DNA from 2 places in the Faecalibacillus intestinalis genome. Region 2 is predicted to be linked to the other one. Evidence: riboswitches for the same ligand, from Rfam matches in the RefSeq annotation. Region 2 holds a riboswitch; the other holds the start of a gene.
The links. Region 2 has a riboswitch for cyclic di-GMP ahead of Fi14EGH31_RS14650 (ABC transporter substrate-binding protein). Riboswitches for the same ligand answer to the same signal wherever they lie in the genome.
Positions count from the first base shown of each region.

Region 1: linked by a shared signal. The riboswitch ahead of Fi14EGH31_RS03415 (Cna B-type domain-containing protein) and the one ahead of Fi14EGH31_RS14650 (ABC transporter substrate-binding protein) in region 2 are both predicted to bind cyclic di-GMP.

Region 1 is NZ_AP024085.1:652,319-656,336, forward strand. Features, by position in the region: gene Fi14EGH31_RS03405 (glycosyl hydrolase) at 1-963, shown strand, start outside; gene Fi14EGH31_RS03410 (hypothetical protein) at 1,036-1,272, shown strand; cyclic di-GMP riboswitch class I at 1,370-1,445, shown strand; gene Fi14EGH31_RS03415 (Cna B-type domain-containing protein) at 1,495-4,018, shown strand, end outside.
Region 2 is NZ_AP024085.1:2,760,405-2,764,422, reverse strand. Features, by position in the region: gene Fi14EGH31_RS14655 (hypothetical protein) at 1-1,048, shown strand, start outside; cyclic di-GMP riboswitch class I at 1,328-1,403, shown strand; gene Fi14EGH31_RS14650 (ABC transporter substrate-binding protein) at 1,503-3,347, shown strand; gene Fi14EGH31_RS14645 (ATP-binding protein) at 3,494-4,018, shown strand, end outside.

The DNA of each region.
Region 1 (4,018 bases), 760 kb from region 2:
AATAGCGAGTTAGAATTTGTACCGATGATATGGAATGATGCAGGAAATGTTAGTGAACGCTTAAAATCATTAAAAGAAAAGGGGTATGATAAGGTGTTAAGTTTCAATGAACCTGATTATGATCAAGAAGCAAATATGTCGGTTGACTTAGCTTCTAGTTATAATCAAGATTTCCATTCAAGTGGATTAAGAGTTGGTTCTCCAGCAGTAAGTGAATCTACAGTTAAAAAAAATGGCTGGTTTGAAAACTATTGGAATCGGCTAGAAATAAAAGATGATTTTATTGCTGTTCATAATTATCCAGGATATGTTGGATTAGATAGTGAAGAATATACACCTAAAAAAGCAGCAAAAAGCTTTTTGAAATATATGAATGATATTTATGATTGTTATCAAAAACCTATTTGGGTAACAGAATTTGCAGTAGCAGCTTGGGATTCAAATGAATATTGGCATCCATATGATGGAAATGATGAACAACATAATAAAGCTGTTCAAGAATTTATGAAATATGTTATTAATGGTTTTGATGATATTCAAGGACTAGATGATCTTTCTTTTGTAGAAAGATATGCTTGGTTCAGTTTTGATGCTACGCAGTTACAAAGTGCATCAAGTGCTTTATTCTATAATACTAAAGATACATCAAATCAAAATCAATTAGGTGTACTTACAGATTTAGGAAATGTATATAGAAATGAATGTGGAAATCCACTTCATTATACATTACCTTATTTAGATGGAAGCAAAGATCCATCTTCTATTGAAGAAGATAGATACATAGAAGATCAATTTCATCATGATGTGATACAAGGAGATGATCAGACAAATAAACAATTATCATCAAATATAGAAAGAAAATCTGTTCAAACAGATGATCAAACATCTTATATGTTCTTTATATTAATGATGATTACATCATTAATGGGCATATTCTTATTAAAAAATAAAAATGAATATTAAAATATTTACAAATCATAATTAAAATTTTTAACACCTTCTATACAAAACATGTAAATATGAGAGGATTTAGGGATGGAATTATTAGAAAGAATAAGATTTATTACTAATAGCGACTATATTTCAGATTTAGCATGTAATCGTTATTTAACTTTCTATCAATTTCATGAAATTGAAGAAATTAATATTGATGATTATTCTTTAAAAGAATGGAACGATGCAGCAAAATATGTGAGTAATCAAAATAAAGAATTTAATAATAGTTTAGATGCTAAAAAATATATATGTTCTATATTAATGCATAAGGAGTAGCAATACTCCTTTTTTGTTACAAGAAATGTAAATTGTGACAAGGAAAATGAATAGTATTCATTTTTATTAAAATATATTTTATATTATAGGCGTAGTTAGATATATTCAGCAAAGTAATCGAAAGGTTATGACGCAAAGCTAAAGGGGCTTTAAAATGCTAGCCAGTTGCAATAGGATTTGTAAATGGCTTTTTGTATTTTAAATTAAGGGAAGGTGTAAAAGATGAAAAAAATATTTAAAAAGTTTAAAGGAATATTTTGTTTTACGATATGTTTATGTATTGCAGTCGCAACATTCCAAGTAGGTGTATTTGCCGAGGAATCAGGTGTCATTGTTAATTCAAAGTTATTACAAAATAATGATGGTACTGTTTATGGTAATGGAATACTAAGTGGTTTAGGAGATAATGGAACGCCTGAGTTAAATCAATTATGTTATAACAAAGAGACAGGAGAAAATAGAGGCTATGATAATTCTCAAGCAAATGATATCGTATGTTCTTTTGATACTGTTACATATAGGGTCAATACGACTCTTCAAAATTTAGGTAATGTTAATCATACAATTACTTATGAATTTATTATTCCAAATGATGATGAATTAGTTTTATCAACACAAACTGTAACATCGGATAAAATACCTGAACCAGTCATTGATGGTAATAATAAAATCTATACGATTTCAAAAGAATTAAATGTAAATGAGTATAATGGTGGAGCTATTGGTGTAGGATTTGGTTTACAAATTAAAAATAAACATCAAGATGATACAATTGAACCAACAATTAATGTTTATGTAGATAATGATAAAAATCATATGTCTACTGTTGATAATATGAAGCCAGTTATTGTTACAACTGCCCCAATGTACAATATCGTTTTAAAAAATAAAACTGAAACAATAAAACTTGCTGAATATGATTTTGATAGTGATCATACAGGTTATTATGATAATCCTTTATTAAAAGGAAAAGATAAAGATATTAAAGGATACAAAATTAATTATGGTGTTGCTTTAGAAGTAAGAAAACCAGGTAATGGAATGAGAGGAGTTGAATTACCTGATCCAACAAAACCATTTAAATTTGATGTTGATTTAAGTGAATTTACTGTAAATGGTATAAATGCATCTAGTGATTTTACGCCTTTATTATATAGAGTGTGTGAAAATAAAAGAGATGGCGATGCAGTAACTGATATAGCATATTCAAATAAAAATGCTTCTGGTAATGCTAATGATCGTATTTATTGTAGTAATAGTGGAAATTACGTAGTTACACAAGAGGGTACGACTTTACATTTTGAAGTTACTGGATATGATACTGATTTTAATCATTTCCCAACTGGCTATGAAAATATGCCTACTGGTTATTCAAATGGGGATATTAATTCAATTTTAGAAGGTGTTTTCTCTACACAACAATTTCAAGTAGTATATCCTAATAACAATGAAACAACATCTTTATCATCATACAATCCTGATACAACAGGAAAAACTAATATAAGTGCAACAGCTAAAGTCATCAATATGCATGCATATTCTGAAGTTGATGGTAATGTAACCACAAAAGAAACTAAAATAGATGATAATAAACAAACATCAAATTGGGATAATACAAGTCCAGGTAGTAGAAATCAAAGTATTTTTTACAGTTCTACATCAAATAAAAAAACATGGACTGATGAATATACTCCTGGAAAGAAATTTACTAACGTAGATGGGGATATTGCTGCTGTTGGAGCAACTGATTTAGGATTTACAGTAGGCTATGATCAAACGAATATTATTTCTGAAGATGGTAATATTAATAATTATCCAGTAGCTATAGATCAACTTGTTTTATTTAATAGAAATGCTTTTGATGAAGTAAAGATGAAAAATTTTTCAAGAGAAGATACTGGCTACAAATGTAAAATATCATATGGTATTTCTAATGATGGAGAAGCTTTAACTAATGAATCTATGAGAACTAAAAATTTAAGTGATTTTAAATTTTATGATAGTCTTGAAGATATGAAGGATGATTTGAAGAATAATGGTCGTAAACAAACGTGTTGTGATGTTGTTTATGTGCAATATAGAGGTTGTCCAACAAAAAAAGGTAAACCTGATGTCAATTTACTTACGCAATTTACATCAAATTTAAAGAAAAATCCAAATATAGCAGATCAAGTATACATGGTTACCGCTGTTACTAACACATGGAGTATTAGTGATATGCAAGCATATGAACAAGATGTTCGAGAATATAGAGGAAAAACAAATGGTGAAAAATTAAATTCAGAAGATTGGAAACAATGGATTTGGCATAAAACTGAACAAGGGAAAAAACCAGATGAACTATTTAAAAATATAAATCCTTCAAATGCTACACTTGACTATAGAAATGAATATACTGTTCCAACTTATGAAAATGGAGTTTATTCAGATAAAGTAACTCCAAATAATAATATTACTTTTGCTGATGGTATTTATGTTGTCCCATATACAACAAGTATCACAAAACAAGTAGCTCAAAAGAGTAATGGAGAATCAAGAAAATTTTATAATGTTTCTTCTAATGAAAGATATGTAGATTATAAAATTGATAGTAAAATGAGTTTTTGGGATAATGTAACTATTCCGGAGGGTTCTACAACAACAGTTTATTTAGAAGATACTTTACCAGATGGTCTTACTTATATACCTAATAGTGCATATTGGGGTGGAAACTATAAATCACAATTTCCTAAACAAGGTAAGGTAG
Region 2 (4,018 bases):
AGTACAGACTTATATCTTTCTGGTGGACAATCAAGATATCGCACTGAATATTGTGATGTCAGGTTATCAGGCACTTTGTCTGGTTCAGGAAGATGACGGATATTATTTCAGTGCAGATTCCTTTATAGAAGAAATGAGAGCTATTCAGTTTACTGGAAGCTGTCAGTATGCCTATCATTATGTGGCTTCCTGTACGGTGAAGTGGGTAAATGATAAGTTACTGACATTTTTTAAAGACGCTGGTCTTGATGGAAAAGCAGGCTGGCAGTTGCTCAAAGAGAAAGAGTATCTTGGCAAACTGGATAATCAGAAAGAAGTTGAGAAATTACTGGAACAGTATATTCTTCGGTTTGAGCGAAATCCGAAAGAAGAACCGGAACTGAGCCATTTTCACTTATTTGATGCAAAAGGAAATGTGAAAGGTGTTCGGAATATGGAGATTGTAGATTATCTGGTGGAGAATGTTCAGTTTTTTGTCGTGGGAATCACACCTTATTATTATGAACACGGCGTTTTTCTGGAAGACCATGATGGGGTAAGAATGAAATACCGTATTCAGAAGCTGGTCTATCGAGATCAGGTACAGAGTGGCGTGATCAAAAGAATCTATAATCTGCTGATCACACAGCCAAAAGTCTACAGAGAGGCATATGAACTAAATAAACAGCCTGTGCGGTGGATTAACTTTAAAAATGGATATTATGATCCGGTTACGGGTGAAATGCTGGAACACAATCCTGATTATCTGACAATCAATCAGATTCCATTTCCCTATTATCCAGAGGATTGTGAGCAGGTGTTACAAGGCGGAGAAAATATCAAAAAGTATCTTGCATTGTCTCTTCCTAATAAAGAAGAACAGCAGATAGCAGAAAAGAATGAGAGCAGAGAAGCTGTGCCAAGAACTGGCGTTGAAGCAAATACAGTAGTTAAGGATGCGGGGAAAGCTGAAAGAAAGGCAATAACAGAGAAAAAGACAATGATAGGAAAAGAGAAGAAACTATCGATCCATGAACACTTGAAAAAATATGTACAGCTTTGGGCGTGACATTATCGCAGTTTTTTCAGGAAGGTAATTCAGAGAATCTGACAGAAAAATAGAAAGAAGTTCTAGGGATATGGAACGATCTGAGTACAAATGAGCAGGAAACAGTAATGTCAATGCTGCGTGGACTTCGGAAGTAGGAGAACAGTTCGAGTATATGTATCGGCTGTTCTTTTTTTGTTTTTGAACGTTAAAACGGTAGTTTTTTTCTTGTGCATAGTAGAACGTTAAAGTATAATAAAATTAGTTTTTTTGGTATAAGTTTAAAAGCTATATCTATAATAAGGAAATCGGCAAACCAGATGAAAGTCTGGGACGCAAAGCTACAGGGCCTGTAAAATGGCAGCCAGTTGCATGAAATGAGGTGCACTGTCTGTCTGACGGTGCTTTTTTACGGTGTTATTTCACAGACGTAACAATAATGATTTTATCAGGAAAGAATGAGGAAAATAAAAGTATGAAAAAGGCAAAACGTTGTCTGATAGCAGTGGTGTCAGGTGTACTTGTAGCAACTGCTGTCTTGTCTGGATGTGGACAGTCAAAGAAAGAAGTATCTAAAAACGATGATCATCTTACCGTTTATCTGTGGGAAAATCGTTTGATGAAAAATATTGCACCCTATATCCATGAACAGTTTCCTGATCAGGATATTGAATTTATTATTGGTAACAATGATACCGATTTATACAGTTATTTTAAAGAACATGATGAATTACCGGATATCATAACAGTACGTCGATTTTCTGGAACGGATGCACAGGACTTACAGCCTTATCTTATGGATTTTGCTTCTTATGATGTTGTTTCTAAGTATTATTCTTATGCGGTGCAATATTATAAGAATGCGGATGATGAAATCCAGTGGCTGCCAATCTGTGGTATTCCGCAGACGATCATTGCCAACAAAACACTGTTTGATCAGTATGGCGTAAAGATTCCAGAAAATTATGAGGAATATGTACAGGCCTGTCAGCAGTTTTATGATAATGGCATAAAACCGTATTCCATGGATCTTGGTGAAGACTGGTCAAATAATGAGATCATCCAGGCGGCGGCAATCGGTGAGTTCACAAGCCTGGATGGTATTGAATGGCGAAACGGTGCAGAGACTGCATCGGATGAAGTAAAGTTTGATGATGCATTATGGAAACGTATTTTTTCAGAAACCAGTCAGTTTCTGAAAGACTCGCACTTTGGTAAAGAAGATATCAATATTGATGTCGATACAGGAATCCAGATGTTTGCCGCAGGAAAATCAGCAATGTTTCATGGACATCCGACGGTTATGCAGCAGCTGCAGAAACAGATGGATGCGGAGCTGATCCGTATTCCTTATTTTTCACAGACATCGGATGAATCCTATGTGTACATGACTCCGTCCTTAAACATTGCATTTAACAAAAACCTGGAAAAAGACCGGGAGAAACTGGATACTGCACTGGATGTGCTGGATTGTATGATTTCAGAAGAGGGGCAAAAGCTGATTGCGGATGGAAGCGGTGTTATTTCATTGAATACAGATGTTCCAACCATGATGCAGGATGTGCCTGGACTGGAAGAGGAAATTAACAATAATGCTGTTTATATCCGATATTCCGCTCAAAAGTCATTTGATGCAAGCCTTGAGGCTGTTCACGGATTACTGTCAGGGGAGATGGATGAAATACAGGCTTATGATACTTTGCGCAGTGTAATGAATCGTAAAGATCCAGAAGAAAAAGCAACGGTGAATTTTAAAAATGAATATTCCATCTCACTGAACGATAGAAATGGCCGTGATGCAGCATCTTCCATTTTAACTACGATCAGAGAAGAAAATGAGGCACAGCTGGCTCTGGCGCCATATTATTATTTCACTTCCTCTATGTACAAAGGAGAATGCACCAGCAGCCGGGTTGGCATGATGACAGCGAAGAGTTCAGATACAGCATTATATTATGCAAAAATCAATGGTAAACAGGTTTATGAACTCGTGGAAAATTATCTTGCTGATGCTGATGAGAATTTTTACGTAACCAATAAATACGAATTACCAATTGCATCCGGTATGAAAATGATCGTCAATCAAGCGGAAAGTAGATTTTCATTAAAGGACTTAACAGTTAATGATAAGAAAATAGACAAAGAAAAGGAATACTCGATTCTTCTTACAGACACCACAATGTCTGTTTTGAAAAAAATAAATCCGAAATGTGAGATTGAGCAGCTTAAAGATACCACATTATCAAGTGCATGGACCAAAGCAATGTCAAAAGGACAGCAGCCGTCAGCACCGGAAGACTATATAGAGGTTGAACAGTAAAAGTGGAGATAGAACAAAAGGTAAACAAAAGAAAAAAAATAACAAGGCTGTTGCTTATACTACTTATTATTCTTTTAAGCTTAGTTTGTATAAAGTATCTTATAAGTAAGTCTAATAAGTATATCAGTGAAAATGGAAAAAGCAGTATGGGAGCTGTTATTGACCAGATACAGCAGACCTATGATCTTCAGGTGAGTGGATACTACAGCCAGCTGCAGTTGGTTGAGGAATTTTTACTTCATGAGAGGGAGCTGTCTCTTGAAACGGATACGAACAAAAGTTTCTTTGAAGCATGGGAAAAAGAATCGGAAAGTACACTTATATTCCTTCAGGAAAATGGTCAGGCGATATCAGCATGTGGAACAAAAATGCGGATTGATATGCCAAGTAAATTTCTGCTGGACTTAAAGAATGGATACAATATTGGAAAACTGGTGTGTCTTGATTATGATCAGAAGAAAAAAGACGGTTATCTGGTTGCGATTCCATGTCAGGAATACACGATCAATGGGGAAACTTATACGGCAATTGGAACTGTGTATGATCATTCGAAACTGGATTCCATGTTAAAACTGAAAGGTTATGATGGGAAAGCATATTTTTTCATGCTGGATGATGACGGAAATATAACGTATACGAACCTGAGTGGTGATAAATACTTTCGTAATTAT